4 regions of the Streptosporangium sp. NPDC002721 genome follow, and region 4 is predicted to be linked to each of the others. Evidence: predicted binding sites of a transcription regulator. Region 4 holds the regulator's gene; each other region holds the start of a gene.

Evidence for each region. The regulator HrcA, encoded in region 4, represses chaperone genes, less so after heat shock. The targets are predictions, from matches to a motif close to TTGGCACTCTCNNNNNGAGAGTGCCAA.
Region 1: a site for HrcA is predicted at 2,157-2,183, ahead of groL (chaperonin GroEL). Genes of this name have one in related genera too.
Region 2: a site for HrcA is predicted at 1,952-1,978, ahead of groES (co-chaperone GroES). Genes of this name have one in related genera too.
Region 3: a site for HrcA is predicted at 2,436-2,462, ahead of groL (chaperonin GroEL). Genes of this name have one in related genera too.

Annotation. Positions count from the first base shown of each region.
Region 1 is NZ_JBIAQI010000005.1:203,430-207,697, reverse strand. Features, by position in the region: partial or broken gene ACFYWM_RS08625 (transposase) at 1-390, shown strand, start outside; gene groL (chaperonin GroEL) at 400-2,025, opposite strand; gene ACFYWM_RS08615 (TetR/AcrR family transcriptional regulator) at 2,261-2,875, shown strand; gene ACFYWM_RS08610 (FBP domain-containing protein) at 3,016-3,501, opposite strand; gene ACFYWM_RS08605 (WHG domain-containing protein) at 3,583-4,182, shown strand.
Region 2 is NZ_JBIAQI010000014.1:214,168-218,435, reverse strand. Features, by position in the region: gene groL (chaperonin GroEL) at 1-1,459, opposite strand, end outside; gene groES (co-chaperone GroES) at 1,551-1,862, opposite strand; gene ACFYWM_RS21910 (methyltransferase domain-containing protein) at 2,106-3,272, shown strand; gene ACFYWM_RS21905 (hypothetical protein) at 3,511-4,268, shown strand, end outside.
Region 3 is NZ_JBIAQI010000026.1:30,039-34,306, reverse strand. Features, by position in the region: gene ACFYWM_RS32550 (HelD family protein) at 1-614, shown strand, start outside; gene groL (chaperonin GroEL) at 701-2,326, opposite strand; gene ACFYWM_RS32540 (cold-shock protein) at 2,774-2,974, opposite strand; gene ACFYWM_RS32535 (MoaD/ThiS family protein) at 3,324-3,599, opposite strand; gene thrC (threonine synthase) at 3,622-4,268, opposite strand, start outside.
Region 4 is NZ_JBIAQI010000007.1:44,906-49,173, forward strand. Features, by position in the region: gene ACFYWM_RS10985 (16S rRNA (uracil(1498)-N(3))-methyltransferase) at 1-536, opposite strand, end outside; gene dnaJ (molecular chaperone DnaJ) at 657-1,799, opposite strand; gene hrcA (heat-inducible transcriptional repressor HrcA) at 1,814-2,827, opposite strand; gene ACFYWM_RS11000 (hypothetical protein) at 3,010-3,771, shown strand; gene ACFYWM_RS11005 (DUF3097 domain-containing protein) at 3,850-4,268, shown strand, end outside.

The DNA.
Region 1 (4,268 bases), on a different contig from region 4:
GGAACCCCGCTCGCCGTCACGCTCGCCGGCGGCAACCGGCACGACGTCACCCAGCTTCTGCCACTGCTGGACGCGGTCCCACCGATCCGGGGTCTGCGCGGACGCCCCCGCCGCAAGCCCCGGCGTCTGTACGCCGACCGGGGCTACGACTTCGACAAGTACCGCCGCCTGCGGTGGAAGCACGGCATCAAACCCATGATCGCCCGACGCGGTCTCGCCCACGGCTCGGGACTGGGCAAGGTGCGTTGGGTGGTCGAGCGCGCCTTCGCCTGGCCGCACCAGTTCAAACGACTCCGCACCCGCTACGAACGACGCGCCGACCTCCACCACGGGCTGCCCGAACCGGCCTGCGGCCTCATATGCCTCCGCCGCCCGCGAACCTCATTCTGAAACGATCGGTTAGAAGTCCATGTCGCCGCCGCCGGGCACGGCGGGGGCGGCTCCGGCCTTCTCGGGCTTCTCGGCGATGACGGCCTCGGTGGTGAGGAACAGCGCCGCGATGGACGCCGCGTTCCGCAGAGCGGAACGCGTCACCTTGGCCGGGTCGATGATGCCCGTCTCGAACAGGTTGACGTACTCGCCGGTGGCGGCGTTGAGGCCCTCACCCGCGGGAAGGTTGCGCACCTTCTCCACCACGACGCCGCCCTCGAGACCGGCGTTGACCGCGATCTGCTTGAGCGGCTCCTCCAGAGCCTTCTTCACGATCGCGGCACCGGTGGCCTCGTCGCCGAACAGCTCCAGCTTGTCGAAGGCCTTGGCGCCGGCCTGCAGCAGCGCCACGCCGCCGCCGGGCACGATGCCCTCCTCGACGGCCGCCTTGGCGTTGCGCACGGCGTCCTCGATGCGGTGCTTGCGCTCCTTGAGCTCGACCTCGGTCGCCGCGCCGGCCTTGATGACGGCCACGCCGCCGGCCAGCTTGGCCAGACGCTCCTGGAGCTTCTCGCGGTCGTAGTCGGAGTCGGTGTTGTCGATCTCGGCGCGGATCTGGTTGACCCGGCCGGCGATCTGCTCGGCGTCGCCGGCACCGTCGACGATGGTGGTCTCGTCCTTGGTGACGATGACCTGGCGGGCCCGGCCGAGCTGGTCCAGGGTGGTGGACTCCAGCTTCAGGCCGAGGTCCTCGCTGATGACCTGGGCACCGGTCAGGACGCCGATATCGCCCAGCATGGCCTTGCGGCGGTCACCGAAGCCCGGCGCCTTGACCGCGACCGACCGCAGGACGGCCTTCAGCCTGTTGACGATCAGGGTGGCCAGGGCCTCGCCCTCGACGTCCTCGGCGATGATCAGCAGCGGCCTGCCGGCCTGCACGACCTTGTCGAGCAGGGGCACCATCTCCCGGTTGGCGGAGAGCTTGCCGCTCACGAGCAGGACGTACGGATCGTCCAGGACCGCTTCGAGCCGGTCGGGGTCGGTGACGAAGTGCGGGGCGACGTATCCCTTGTCGAAGCGCATGCCCTCGGTGAGCTCCAGCTCAAGGCCGAAGGTGTTGCTCTCCTCGACGGTGATGACGCCTTCCTTGCCGACCTTGTCCATCGCCTCGGCGATCATCTCGCCGATCTGCGGGTCGCCCGCGGAGATGGAGGCGGTGGAGGCGATCTGCGCCTTCGTCTCCACGTCCTTGGCGAGCTCGGACAACTCCTCGCTGACTCGTTCGACGGCGGCCTCGATGCCCTTCTTCAGCGACATCGGGTTGGCGCCGGCGGCGACGTTGCGAAGACCCTCACGGACGAGAGCCTGGGCGAGCACGGTGGCGGTGGTGGTGCCGTCGCCCGCCACGTCGTCGGTCTTCTTGGCGACCTCCTTGACGAGCTCGGCCCCGATCTTCTCCCACGGGTCCTCGAGCTCGATCTCCTTGGCGATGGAGACACCGTCGTTGGTGATGGTGGGGGCGCCCCACTTCTTCTCCAGCACGACGTTACGGCCCTTGGGGCCGAGGGTCACCTTGACGGCGTCCGCGAGCTGGTTCATGCCGCGCTCGAGACCGCGCCGGGCGTCCTCGTTGAACGCGATCATTTTCGACGTCATTCCTGCTCCTGCTCTCGACTGCTCTCGGCTGTTCTCGACGGGGGTCTCCGGGACGGCGCCCGCGACGGACGGTCCGGCGGCGGGCGGCCGACCCGCCGGCGAGCCTCGCCGTCCCGGCACGCGCCTCGTGGTTGGCACTCTCCAGGCGTGAGTGCCAGGCGCTCCACCGCACTCTATCCACAACTTGCGTGTCACGCACATAGTGCGGGGTGCGCAATATCGGTAGGATCGCCGCATGAACGACGACGCGATGGACCTCCGGGCACGCAACAGCCAGGCCACCCGGGAGGCGATCGGCCACGCCGCGCTGCGCCTGGCCATCGAGCAGGGCCCCAACGGGCTCGCCCTCGTCCGCGTCCACGACATCGCCACGGCCGCGGGAGTCTCGCCCCGCACCTACAACAACTACTTCTCCAGCAGGGCCGAGGCGATCTGCGCCTTCCAGGCCGACCAGTCCAAGCGCCTGGGGCGGGCGCTGCGCTCGCGGCCCGCCGGCGAGCCGCTCGGTGAGGCCGTCGTCGCCGCGGTGGTCGAGCTCTACACCGACCCCGAGCCCGACAAGGCCGGTCTACGCATGATCATGTCGACGCCCGAGCTGGAGGGCGAGGCGCTGAGGGCGTTCACCATGGCGGAGGGCCCGCTCGCCGAGGCGATCGCGACGCGCACCGGCGCCGACCCCGGGCGCGACCTCTTCCCCGCCGTCACGGCCGCCGCGGTCGCCGGTGCGATCCGCGTGGCGGGGCGGCACTGGCTGGAGCCCGGCAACACCGAGTCCTTCGCCGCCACCCTGCGCCGGGCCCTGTCCTGCGTCCTGCCGGTCGCGCCGCCGGAAGGCCCGCCCGGTCGCTGACCGCCTTCCCCGCTCGCCGTGGGCTCCGGCCCCCGCGGCGACCCGCACCGCGTTCAAGTGAAGCGGCAGGGAAGGCTCGAACATGATGCGAGTGATCGCTGAGCTGAGTTCGGGGCGCCCGGCCCGGTGGGGGGCGTCGGCTATCGGGTCACCTTCAGGAGGAAGCCGGTCACGTTGACCGCGGTCCTTTCGATCTTCTCTTCGAGTGTGAGCGACTCGGGCATCCGCCCGCCGGGCCCCGCGTCCTTCTTGCCGCGCAGGTAGAGGGAGCAGGCCAGGTCGGTGCAGATGTAGGCGCCCACGGAGTCGCTGTTGCCGCCGGTGCGGCGGGCGGTCATCAGCGACACGCCGTCGCCGGTGTGGGTGGTCAGGCAGAGCGAGCACATGCTGCGCCGCATGTGCCCGGCGCCGGGGGTGGCCCGTCGCAGCGCCACCCCGACCAGCCGGTCGCCGTACTCGGCGACCAGGTAGGCGCGGCCGGGGGACGCGGGGTCCCGCCAGCCCAGGAAGTCGAGGTCCTCCCACGGCAGGGCGTCGAGGTCCCTGGGTGCGGCGAGGCGCTTGACCTCACCCTTGGTGCAGTTGACGAAAGAGGCACGGATCTCGTGCTCGGCGAGCGGTCTCATAGCCGAAAAGCTAGCTTCCGTATAAACAGATCGCAAACTATTATGTGTTTACCTAGAGGTCCTAGGAAAGGGAGATGGTTCGTGGCGCGTGCCGGAGTGACCGTCGAGCGGCTGGCCGAGGCGGCGGCGGAGCTGGCCGACGAGGTGGGGCTGGAGAACGTGACCGTCTCGGAGGTCGCGCGCAGGTTCGGCGTGAAGGACGCGAGCCTGTACTCGCACATCAGGAACGCGCGCGAGCTGCGGGTCCGGGTGGCCGTGCTGGCGCTGGCCGAGCTCGCCGACCGGGGCGCGGCGGCGCTGGCCGGCCGGGCGGGCAAGGACGCGCTCGTCGCCTTCGCCGACGTCTACCGCGACTACGCCAGGGAGCATCCGGGCAGGTACGCGGCGGCGCAGGTCGAGCTCGACCCGGAGACGGCGAGGGCGAGCGCGGCGCGACGGCACTCGGACATGATGCGGGCCATCCTGCGGGGCTACTCGCTGGTGGAGCCCGACCAGACCGACGCGGTCCGGCTGCTGGGCAGTGCCTTCCACGGGTTCGTGAGCCTGGAGCGGGCGGGCGGCTTCCGCCACCACCCGCGCGGCGCGGACGAGTCCTGGGGCCGGATGCTCGACACGCTCGACGTCGCGCTCCGCAACTGGCCGGCGGACGCGGGCGACGCCGGGGCGAGCCGTACGCCGTGAGGGTGGTCGAGGCCGTGGCCGATCGCGAAAGTAGATAAGACTTGACTTATATAAGCCAATGATGAAATTCTCGATGCCGCGCGGGA
Region 2 (4,268 bases), on a different contig from region 4:
CGATCAGGTCGCCGTACTCGCCGGTGGCGGCGTTGAAGCCCTGGCCGACGGGCAGCTCGGTGACCTTCGACGTCACGACGTAGCCCTCGAGGCCGGCGTTCTCCGCGATCCAGCGGGCCGGCTCGACGAGCGCCTTGCGGACGATGGAGACGCCGGTCGCCTCGTCACCGGTCAGGCCCAGGTCGTCGAGGACCTTGGCGACGTGGATGAGCGCGGAGCCACCGCCGGAGACGATGCCCTCCTCGATCGCCGCGCGCGTCGCCGAGATGGCGTCCTCAAGGCGGTGCTTCTTCTCCTTGAGCTCCACCTCGGTGGCCGCGCCGACCTTGAGCACGCAGACGCCGCCGGAGAGCTTGGCGAGGCGCTCCTGGAGCTTCTCGCGGTCCCAGTCGGAGTCGGACTGCTCGATGGCGAGCTTGATCTCCTTGACGCGGTCGGCGATCGCCGAGGCCTCGCCGGCACCGTCGACGACGGTGGTGGAGTCCTTGGTGATGACGACGCGCCGGGCGGTGCCCAGCACCTCCAGGCCGACGTGCTCCAGCTTGAGGCCGATCTCCTCGCTGACGACCTGGCCACCGGTGAGGATGGCGATGTCCTGCAGCATGGCCTTGCGGCGGTCGCCGAAGCCCGGCGCCTTGACGGCGACGGAGGTGAAGGTGCCACGGATCTTGTTCGTGACGAGGACCGCGAGGGCCTCGCCCTCGACGTCCTCGGCGATGACCAGCAGGGCCTTCTTCGTCTGCGCGATCTTCTCGAGCAGCGGAAGGAAGTCGGAGACCGAGGCGATCTTGCCCTGGGTGATCAGGATGTAGGGGTCCTCCAGGATGGCTTCCATGCGCTCCTGGTCGGTCACCATGTAGGGCGACAGGTAACCCTTGTCGAACTGGAGACCCTCGGTGAACTCGAGCTCCAGGCCCATGCTGTTGGACTCTTCGACGGTGATGACACCGTCCTTGCCCACCTTGTCGAACGCCTCGGCGATCAGCTCGCCGATCCTGGCGTCCTGCGCGGAGATCGTCGCGACGTTCGCGATCTCCTTCTTGTCCTCGACCGGGCGGGCCGACTCGATGAGCCGGTCGCTGACGGCCTTGGCCGCGAGGTCGATGCCGCGCTTGAGGGAGAGCGGCTGCGCTCCGGCGGCCACGTTGCGCAGGCCCTCGCGGACCATGGCCTGGGCCAGGACGGTCGCGGTGGTGGTGCCGTCACCGGCGACGTCGTTGGTCTTGGTCGCCACTTCCTTGGCCAGCTGGGCGCCAAGGTTCTCGTACGGCGTCTCCAGCTCGACCTCGCGGGCGATGGTGACACCGTCGTTGGTGATGGTGGGCGCACCGAACTTCTTGTCGATGACGACGTTGCGGCCACGCGGGCCCAGCGTCACCTTGACCGCGTCCGCGAGAGCGTTCACGCCGCGCTCGAGAGCTCGGCGCGCGTCCTCCTCGAACGACAGGGTCTTCGGCATGACAATCCTCTCTATAAGTACGTCGGCGCATCAAAGCCCCGGGCGCTGTCGCGACCCGGGGCTCGATACGTCATCTTTGTGAAGTTGAGAATTACTTCTCGATGATGGCGAGCACGTCACGGGCGGAGAGCACGAGGTACTCCTCGCCGTTGTACTTCACCTCGGTGCCGCCGTACTTGCTGTAGAGGACCACGTCGCCCTCGCTGACGTCGAGCGGAATGCGCTTCTCGCCTTCCTCATCCCAGTTGCCGGGACCCACCGCGAGGACCTTGCCCTCCTGCGGCTTCTCCTTGGCGGTGTCCGGGATGACCAGACCGGAAGCGGTGGTCTGCTCGGCCTCAAGCGGCTGGACCACAATGCGGTCGCCGAGCGGCTTAACGGGAACCTTGGTGGCGGTCGTCACGTCGGACCTCCCCTTCAGATGTGAACGATCTAGAAGAGGCGACCAGCGGTCTGCCGTCGCGGGTGTCAGACCTGCCTCGTCGCATGTATTTGGCACTCTCACCGGGAGAGTGCCAATACGGAACAGTATGCAAGGTGGCCTTGACAGTCAACACGAAGCACCCCTTCTGCGCTTCACGCGAACGTCAAGCCAGGTGGAAGCCCCTCGCGAAGCCCTGCGGATGAGGCGGTAGCGTCGGCTGGTGTGAATCTCGACGCATTCCTGGAACTCCTGACCCCACGCGGCCAGGAGGCCCTGGACGCGGCGGCCGGGGTCGCCGGCGACGACCCGGTGGCGGCCGTGACGAGGCTGAGAAGGACCTACGACGCGGACCTGACCTCGGCGGCGCTCACGCAGGCCACGCTCCGGCTGCGCGCGCGGGAGAAGTTCGGGGCCGACGCCGACCTCATGTACTTCACCCGGACCGGCCTGGAGCAGGCCACCCGCCGGGAGGTCGCCGACCACCGGGCCCGGCGCGTCCCGGCGGGCTCGCGGGTCGCCGACGTCTGCTGCGGCATCGGCGGCGACCTCCTCGCCCTGGCCAGGGCCGGGTGCTCGGTGGAGGCCGTCGACACCGACCCGCTCACCGCGGCGGTCGCCCGGGCCAACGCGGACGCCCTGGGCCTCGGCGACCGGGTCTCGGTCCGCGCCGCCGACGCCTCCACCCTCGACCCGGCCGCCTTCGACGTCCTGTTCGCCGACCCCGCGCGCCGTACGGCCCGGGGCAGGACCTTCGACCCGATGGGCTACTCGCCGCCCTGGCCCGCCGTGCTGGAGATGGTGGCCAAGGCCGGGGCCGCCTGCCTGAAGGTCGCCCCCGGGATCCCGTACGAGTTCGTCCCCGAGGGCGCGGAGGCCGAGTGGGTCTCGTACAAGGGCGACGTCAAGGAGGCCGTGATCTGGTGCGGCGAGCTGGCGGGCGGGACGGGGCGCCGGGCCACGATCCTGCCCTCGGGCGCCACGATGACGCCCGACCCCGCCCTCGGCGACCCCCCTGTCGGCCCCGTCGGCCGCTACATCTACGAGCCGGACGGCGCGGCGATCCGGGCCCACCTGGTCGCGGAGATCGCCGCGTCGGTCGGCGGGCGCCTGCTCGACCCGCAGATCGCCTACGTCACCGGCGACGCCGCGGTGGCGACGCCGTGGGCCTCACGGTACGAGGTCCACGAGACGCTGCCGTTCTCGCTCAAGCGTCTGCGCGCGGTGCTCCGCGAGCGCGGCGCGGGGAATGTGACGATCAAGAAGCGGGGCTCCGCGGTGGACGTCGACCGCCTCAGGAAAGAGCTCCGGCTTTCCGGTGACGAATCCGCGGTGGTCATTCTCACCCGAATCGGCGACCGGCCTTTCGCTTTCGTGTGCGATCCCTGCTGACCGGCCGGACCGGTCTCCCATAACCGGCCGGATCAGTCCTGGTTGACCAGCCAAAATAGTCAATTCTTCCATCCAACCGGCAATTCCTGTCTTTTAATCTCGCCGCCGGAAAACCTTGATCCAAGGGCTAAGGTTGCCGGGCGGGAGTTCTCTCTCACCTGCGGTTTCATCTCGTTCATCGGCAAATCCCATCAAATCCAACCGCGCGGCTGAGCGTCGGCGAGTGAAGGAGCTCTCGGTGGATCACTCCGACCACACCCTGCTCCAGGCAGGCAGCCAGACCGCCATCTCCGACCGGATGCGCGAGCTCCTCGCCCGCGCGGCGCAGGACCACGTCTACGAGCAGCGGACCCAGGGCGCGGTGCTCGACGAGATCCGGCAGCGCCTGGAGGGCATGGAGTGGCTGCTGCGCGAGGTCAGGGAGCGCGAGATCGGCGGGCTGAACGGCACGCTGGAGTCCGTCCACGGGCGCCTGGACGACATCGCCGCCAAACCGCCCTCCTGGGCCGAGGGCCTGGCCCAGCACGTCGAGGCGGTGCGCGACCACGTCGACGCCGTCGGCGAGCGGGTCGACTCCCTCGGCCGCCGGGTCGACACCGTCCGCGACCGGGTCACCCCCCTCGGCGAGCTGCCGAGCCTGTGGACCGACCTCGGCACCGTGGGCGAGAGCGTGGACGAGGCGCTCACCCGCCTGCGGGCCATCTCCGACGGCACCCTGGGCCTCGACGAGCAGGTGCGGCAGCTGGCCGAGCACCTCGGCAGGCTCCAGGCCGACATGGGCATCGCGGCGCACCGGTTCAGCCGCCTGGACAGGGCGCTGGCCGACCTCTCCCAGCGCGCCGGGCGCGTCGAGGCGGGGATGCTCGACCTGGCGGCGAGCGTCCAGCAGGCGGTCGGCACCGCCGCCGACCGGATGCTCGCCGCCGTCGAGCAGGTCAACGGCAAGGTCGACCTGGTGAGCGGCAGGGTGGAGCAGGTGGGCGCCAGGGTCGACCT
Region 3 (4,268 bases), on a different contig from region 4:
GGGCCCTGGGGCGGCGCTGCCGCACCGGCTCGGCCACCGTGCTGGGCGACCTCGCGCAGGGCACCACGCCCTGGTCGGCCCGCTCCTGGACGGAGGTCCTCACCCATCTCGGCTTCGAGGACGGCGCGGTCACCGAGCTCACCCTCGGCTTCCGGGTGCCGCGCGAGGTCCTCGACTACGCGGCCAGGCTGCTGCCCTCCGTCGCCCCGGACCTGGCCGCGCCCCGGTCGCTGCGGCCCGGCGCGGGCTCGCTGTCGGTGCGCCCGGCGCCCGACCTGGCCGTCGCGCTGGCCGGGGCCGCCGAGGAGGCGCTCGCCCGCGAGGGGTCGATCGGCGTCATCGTCCCCGACGCCTCGGTGGGCGCCGTCTCCGAGGCCCTCGCCCACCTGGAGCACCGGGTGTTGAGCCCCGACACGGTCGAGGACCACCGCCTGCTGGTCATCCCGGCCTCCCTGGCCAAGGGCCTGGAGTACGACCACGTCATCGTGGCCGAACCCGCCGACATCGTCGAGGCGGAACCTCGCGGCCTGGCCCGCCTCTACGTGGTGCTGACCCGCGCGGTCACCTCACTGACCGTCCTGCACACCCGGCCGCTGCCCGCGCAGCTCGGCTAGCCCCGGGCCCACGGCGGAAGGAGGACGGGAACAAAAAGAGGCGGCCCCTGCACTACGGGGTCGCCTCTTTTTCGAAAGCGCGTGGACTAGAAGTCCATGTCGCCGCCGCCGGGCATGGCGGGGGCGGCTCCGGCCTTCTCGGGCTTCTCGGCGATGACGGCCTCGGTGGTGAGGAACAGCGCCGCGATGGACGCCGCGTTCTGCAGAGCGGAACGCGTCACCTTGGCCGGGTCGATGATGCCCGTCTCGAACAGGTTGACGTACTCGCCGGTGGCGGCGTTGAGGCCCTCACCCGCGGGAAGGTTGCGCACCTTCTCCACCACGACGCCGCCCTCGAGACCGGCGTTGACCGCGATCTGCTTGAGCGGCTCCTCCAGAGCCTTCTTCACGATCGCGGCACCGGTGGCCTCGTCGCCGAACAGCTCCAGCTTGTCGAAGGCCTTGGCGCCGGCCTGCAGCAGCGCCACGCCGCCGCCGGGCACGATGCCCTCCTCGACGGCCGCCTTCGCGTTGCGCACGGCGTCCTCGATGCGGTGCTTGCGCTCCTTGAGCTCGACCTCGGTCGCCGCGCCGGCCTTGATGACGGCCACGCCGCCGGCCAGCTTGGCCAGACGCTCCTGGAGCTTCTCGCGGTCGTAGTCGGAGTCGGTGTTGTCGATCTCGGCGCGGATCTGGTTGACCCGGCCGGCGATCTGCTCGGCGTCGCCGGCACCGTCGACGATGGTGGTCTCGTCCTTGGTGACGATGACCTGGCGGGCCCGGCCGAGCTGGTCCAGGGTGGTGGACTCCAGCTTCAGGCCGAGGTCCTCGCTGATGACCTGGGCGCCGGTCAGGACGCCGATGTCGGCCAGCATGGCCTTGCGGCGGTCACCGAAGCCCGGCGCCTTGACCGCGACCGAGCGGAACAGACCGCGGATCTTGTTGACGACCAGGGTGGCCAGGGCCTCGCCCTCGACGTCCTCGGCGATGATCAGCAGCGGCTTGCCGGCCTGCACGACCTTGTCGAGAATCGGGAGCAGGTCCTTGTTGGCGGACACCTTGGAGTTGACGACCAGGATGTACGGGTCGTCGAGGACGGCCTCCATACGCTCCGGGTCGGTGACGAAGTACATCGAGGTGAGGCCCTTGTCGAAGCGCATGCCCTCGGTGAGCTCAAGCTCCAGGCCGAAGGTGTTGCTCTCCTCGACGGTGATGACGCCTTCCTTGCCGACCTTGTCCATCGCCTCGGCGATCATCTCGCCGATCTGCGGGTCGCCCGCGGAGATGGAGGCGGTGGAGGCGATCTGCGCCTTCGTCTCCACGTCCTTGGCGAGCTTGGACAGCTCCTCCGACACGCGCTCGACGGCGGCCTCGATGCCCTTCTTCAGGGACATCGGGTTGGCGCCGGCGGCGACGTTGCGAAGACCCTCACGGACGAGAGCCTGGGCGAGCACGGTGGCGGTGGTGGTGCCGTCGCCCGCGACGTCGTCGGTCTTCTTGGCGACCTCCTTGACGAGCTCGGCCCCGATCTTCTCCCACGGGTCCTCGAGCTCGATCTCCTTGGCGATGGAGACACCATCGTTGGTGATGGTGGGGGCGCCCCACTTCTTCTCCAGCACGACGTTACGGCCCTTGGGGCCGAGGGTCACCTTGACGGCGTCCGCGAGCTGGTTCATGCCGCGCTCGAGACCGCGCCGGGCGTCCTCGTTAAACGCGATCATCTTGGCTGCCATACGGCTAACCTCCCAGAGAAAGGGTGGCTTACACCGGACCGAGCCGACGCCCGCGACGGCATGTGGGCCCACGACTCCGTTCGGCGGGCCCCATCGCCTCGATCCAGGATTGGCACTCTCTATGCGTGAGTGCCAAGAATCTGTTTAGCACTCTACCCTGTCGAGTGCAAGCCACGATCCGTTGACCTGCGCCGCGCGAGGCGGGGACGTCAACTCCGTGTCACGTGGGTGTATGCCTCGCGTCACGTCGCCGTACGCCGCACGTCACCGTCGGCCCGCCGGAGAGCGCCCCGCGCGGGGCCCGCGCCCGCGTGACCGTTCGTCCCGTCACGCGCGAAGGCCCGGCTCACCGGTTGTGGTGAGCCGGGCCAGGCGGCGAGGATCCAGCGGACTGCGAAAACCGCGGGATCCACCGGCCCTTCCCTGCGAATTCACGAAACGGCTACGTCAGACCGCCCGGACGGACTCCGCCTGGGGGCCCTTCTGCCCTTGGGTGATCTCGAACTCGACCCGCTGGCCCTGCTCGAGAGCACGGTAGCCATCCATCATGATCGCGGAGTAATGGACGAACACATCCTTACCACCGTCTACCGCGATGAAGCCGTAGCCCTTGTCCGCGTTGAACCATTTGACGGTGCCCTGCGCCACTTGCGACTCCTCTTACTGGTCTTAAGGACGACGCCCATTCCTCTCGCGAAGTCCTCAATCGCCGGGACGGACTTCGCCACGTCGATCGTTCCGACCATACCTGTGGGAACCGGTAGGGCAACAGAGTCAAGCACCAAACTACCGCTTTACGAGAGCTTTTAGTACGAGAACAAACTTTCACTATCACTATTAGTTAGTTAAGGGTTACATTCCCTATCTATCCCGATAAATATGAGCCTGCGTCACAAAAGACGACACCCGCCCGGCAGGAGCCGGGCGGGTGCCGTGGAGTGGTGAGCGCCCCCAGGAAGGGCCGCGGGACCGTCAGGGCCACGCGGACGCGGGAGAATCAGCCTCCGGCCACCGCCGGGATGATGGAGACCTGGGCGCCGGAGGGCGTGGCCGTGTCGAGGTTGTCGACGAAACGGACGTCCTCATCCCCGACATAGACGTTGACAAAACGTCGGATCTTTCCCGATTCATCAAGAATCCGGGCACCGATCCCGGGGAAGTCCGCGTCGAGCTTCTGCAGAACATCGCGCAGGGTCTCCCCCTCTCCGTTCACCTCGGCGGCACCATCGGTGTAAGTCCGGAGAATCGTCGGAATCCGCACAGAAACGCTCATAATTCAGTACCTTTCACGATTTCTAGGCGATAGCCGCACGGAATGCGTCAAGAGAAGGTCGAATCACCGCGGTCGGGCGGGCCTCCGCGGCCACCGCGTCGAGGGTCTTGAGACCGTCGCCGGTGTTGAGGACCACGGTCTCGGCGTCGGGGTCGAGCGTGCCCGAGGCGACCAGCTTGCGCAGCACTCCGACGACCACGCCTCCGGCGGTCTCGGCGAAGATGCCCTCGGTCCTGGCCAGCAGCCGGATCGCGTCGACGATCTCGGCGTCGGTGACGTCCTCGACCGCGCCGCCGGTACGGCGGGCGATGTCCAGGACGTACGGGCCGTCGGCCGGGTTGCCGATCGCCAGCGACTTGGCGATCGTGTCCGGCTTGACCGGGCGGATCACGTCGTGGCCCGCCTTGTAGGCGGCGGAGACCGGGGAGCACCCCTCGGCCTGGGCCGCGAAGATCTTGTAGGGCTTGTCCTCGACCAGGCCGAGCTGGATCAGCTCCTTGAAGCCCTTGTCGACCTTCGTCAGCTGCGAGCCCGACGCGACGGGGATGACGATCTGGTCGGGGATCCGCCAGCCGAGCTGCTCGGCGATCTCGTAGGCCAGGGTCTTGGACCCCTCCGCGTAGTACGGCCGGAGGTTGACGTTGACGAAGCCCCACTGGTCGCCCAGCT
Region 4 (4,268 bases):
AGCGGGACGGCGGCCTCCTCGTGCAGCACCACGCCCAGCGCCGCCGCCGACAGCAGGGCGGCGACCTTCGCGGTGGACGCGAGCTCCCTCACCTCGGGCAGGTGGAAGCGGCGCGACTGCTTGCCCGCCTCACGCGCCGTGGAACGCCAGCGGGCCAGCGCCCTGGCCGCCCGCTCGCCCTTCCACTGGGTGACGCACCTGGCCGCGGACCAGGGGACGATCACGTCGACCCCCGCCTCGGTCATCATCTCCACGGCCAGCTCGCCCCGGTCGCCCTTGGGCAGGCCCTGGACCACGACCAGGCGCGGTGAAGGTACGGGAACCTCGTGGCGGCGCAGCACCTCGACCCGGAGCGAGTCCTTGCCCGCCTCGGTCACCACGCACTCGGCGACGGAGCCCGCCCCGTCGGTCAGGTCGAGCCGCTCGCCCGCCCGCAGCCGCCGTACGGCCGCCGCGTGGCGTCCCTCGGGACCGCCGAAGACGAACGCCGGCCTGGCCAGGTCGGCGGGGTCGGCCAGGAAGACCGGGACGGTCATGGGCCGTCGGGGCGGACCGTGCCGGGGCGCCGGGCCCCGGAGCGGCCCCGGCCGGGACGGCCCGGCCGGAGGCGGGCCCGGTCGCGCCGATGCAACCGGGCCTGTGAGCGGGTCTGGTCGTCAGCGGCCATTGAAGGCGTCGCGCAGGCGGGAGAAGAAGCTCTGCTGCCCGGGGGCGAACTTGCCCGGCGGGCGCTCCTCGCCGCGGAGCCTGGCGAGCTCCTTCAGGAGACCCTCCTGCTCGGCGTCGAGGCGGGCAGGGGTCTCCACGTTCACGTGGATCAGCAGGTCGCCGCGGCCCGTCTCGTTCAGGCGCTGCACGCCCCGCCCGTAGAGCGGGATCGTCTGCCCCGACTGCGTGCCGGGGCGGATGTCGAGCTCCTCGGCGCCGTCGAGCGTCTCCATGGTCAGGATGGTGCCGAGCGCGGCCGCGGTCATCGGGATCTGCACGGTGCAGTGCAGGTCGTCGCCGCGCCTCTCGAAGATCTCGTGGGGGCGCTCGACGATCTCCAGGAACAGGTCGCCGGGCGGGCCTCCGCCCGGGCCGATCTCGCCCTCGCCGGCGAGCTGGATGTGGGTGCCGCCCTCGACGCCGGCCGGGATGCGGACCTTGATGGTCCGCCGGGTGCGGACCCGGCCGTCGCCGGAGCACTCCTGGCAGGGGTTGCGGATGATCGACCCGAAGCCGCCGCACTGGGGGCAGGGGCGGGAGGTCATGACCTGGCCGAGGAAGGACCGGGTGACCTGGGACACCTCGCCCCGGCCATGACACATGTCACAGGTGTCGGGGTGGGTGCCGGCCGCGGCGCCGGAGCCGGTACAGACGTCGCAGACCACGGCGGTGTCGACGACCAGCTCGCGGGTCGTGCCGAAGCCCGACTCACGCAGGTCGAGCTCGACCCGGATGGTGGCGTTGCGCCCGCGCCGGGCCCGGGAGCGGGGGCCGCGGCCACCGCCGCCACCGGCCGCGCCGAAGAAGGCGTCCATGATGTCGCTGAACGGGAAGCCCGCGCCGAAGCCTCCGGCCCCCGCGCCACCGCCCGAGGCGAACGGGTCGGCGCCCATGTCGTACATCTGCCGCTTGTTGGAGTCGGACAGGACCTCGTAGGCCTGGGTGATCTCCTTGAAGCGTTCCTGGGTCTCGGGGTCGGGGTTGACGTCGGGATGCAGCTCGCGCGCCAGGCGGCGGTACGCCTTCTTGATCTCTTCCGCACTGGCGTCGCGGCGCACCCCGAGGGTGCCGTAGTAGTCGCTCTTAGCCACTTTTCGTTGACCTCTTATGATGCAGCCAGGATCTGGCTGACGTAGCGTGCCACCGCGCGCACCGCGCCCATCGTGACCGGGTAGTCCATTCGCGTCGGGCCCAGCACACCGAGCCGGGCCAGTTGCTTGTCCCCCGAACCGTATCCGGCGGCGACGATGGACGTGCCCTGGAGTCCGGTGTAGGGGTTCTCCGAGCCGATCCGCACGGTCAGCGCCGAAAGGTCCGAGGTCTCACCGAGCAGTCGCATCAGCACGACCTGCTCTTCCAGGGCCTCCAGCACGTCGCGGAGACCGACGGTGAAGTCGGCTCCCGCGAGGTTGGCGGCCCCGGCAAAAACGATCTTCTCATCATGCCGGTCCACCAGGGACTCCAGCAGCACTGACAGGATAGTGGCAGCGAGCGGCCGGTCCTCCGTGGGCAACCGCTCCGGCAGGTCCGCGACCTTGTCGGGGACGCTGGTGAGCCCGCACCCGTCGAGGGAGGCGTTGAGCATCGCGCGCAGGTGGGCCACGCGCTGCTCGTCGACGACGCTGGACAGCTCGACCACGCGTTGCTCGACCCGGCCGGTGTTGGTGATCAGCACGAACATCAGCCGGCGCTCGCTCAGCGGCACCAGCTCGACGTGCCTCACCGTCGAGTGGGTCAGCGTGGGGTACTGCACCACGGCGACCTGCCGGGTGAGCTGGGCGAGGAGCCGCACCGTCCGCATGACGACGTCGTCGATGTCCACCGCGCCCGCGAGGAAGCTCTCGATGGCCTTGCGTTCCGCGCTCGACAGGGGTTTCACCTGCGAGAGCCTGTCGACGAAGAGGCGGTAGCCCTTGTCGGTGGGCACCCGCCCGGCGCTGGTGTGGGGCTGGGCGATGTAGCCCTGCTCCTCCAGCACCGCCATGTCGTTGCGGATCGTCGCCGGGGACACCCCGAGGTTGTGCCGGTCCGCGAGAGCCTTCGAACCCACCGGCTCATTGGTGGACACGTAGTCCTCGACGATGGCGCGAAGCACGGCGAGCTTTCGGTCGTCGACCAACGTGGTCACCTCCCTGCCTGCGTTCATAGGGAAACACGAGGTTTGGCACTCTGTGTTCCCGAGTGCCAAGTGTACGGCCCCGGTGCGGAAGGCGCGATAAGCAAGAGCTGCGGATGATGACGGCAAGCCGTTGTCAAGTCAACTGCTATCGCGATCCAAGCGGCACCCACCACAATTTGGGCATGTCCAACGATTTCGGTTCTTATCCGGGCGATGCCTCCCGCAACCCCGGTCACGGCGCCCCCCAGCAGCCGTACGGCCAGCAGTACGGCCAGCAGCAGTACGGCCAGCAGCCCCCCTCGTACGGCTACGCGCCCCCCGGTTACGGCGCCCCGCAGGGACCGCCCCCGCCCAGCGGGAAGATCAAGCCGAGCATCGGGTGGATCGTCGGGGTCTGGCTGCTCGCCCTGGTCAGCATCGTCGTCGGCATCGGCGGCTTCGCCGGGGGCCTTTTCAACGCGGTCACCGACGCGGCGCCGACGCAGACGTTCGCCCCCGGCCAGGCCGCGACGGTCAAGATCGATCCCGCGGACAAGCCGGCGATCTACGTCGCCACCGGCGGCCCCACCCAGTTCGAGTGCACGCTGAAGGGCGGCACGGGCACGCCCAGCCTGCAGAAGCCCGACATCCAGCAGACCGTCGCGGGTTCCGACGGCGTCACCTGGGAGATGGGCCTGCGGGTCGGCGTGGACCAGGCGGGCGACTACCAGGTCCAGTGCTCCGCCGATCCCGCCGAGGGCACGACCTTCGGCGTGGGCAAGGAACTGGCCGCCGACTCGCTGGTGGGCGGGGTGCTCGCCCTGTTCCTGATCCCCGCGATCGGGATCCTGCTGGCCATCGTCGTCACGATCGTCGTGCTGGTGAGGCGGAGCGGCGCCCGCAAGCGCCGGGCCGCCGCGGTGCCGGTGGGGCAGTGGGGACAGCCGGGACCCTACGGCGGGTGACGGTGGTGTTTGCTAGCGTCCCACCTGATCCCGGGGAGGTCCCACCTGGTCCCGGGGAGAGAGGGTGGGCGGTCGGTGATGTACGAACGTGACGTTCTGGCGGGAGACTGGCGGCGCCCGCGCAGGGGGACGATCCCCCAGGTGCCCGCGGAGCTCGACCTCGTCGTCGAGGACGCCGACGGCGGCTTCTGCGGCGCCGTGGTGGCCTGCGACAAGGAGGCCGTCACCCTGGAGGACCGGTTCGGGCGCCGCCGGGTGTTCCCGCTGGAGCCGGCCGCGTTCCTCCTGGAGGGCCGGGTGGTGACGCTCGTGCGGCCCGCCGCCGCGCCGCGCGGTCCCAGGCGGAGCGCGTCGGGCTCCATCGCGGTGGAGGGCCTGCGGGCCCAGGTCGCCAAGGAGAGCCGGATCTACGTGGAGGGCGTGCACGACGCCGCGCTCGTGGAGAAGGTGTGGGGGCACGACCTGCGGGTCGAGGGCGTGGTCGTGGAGTATCTGGA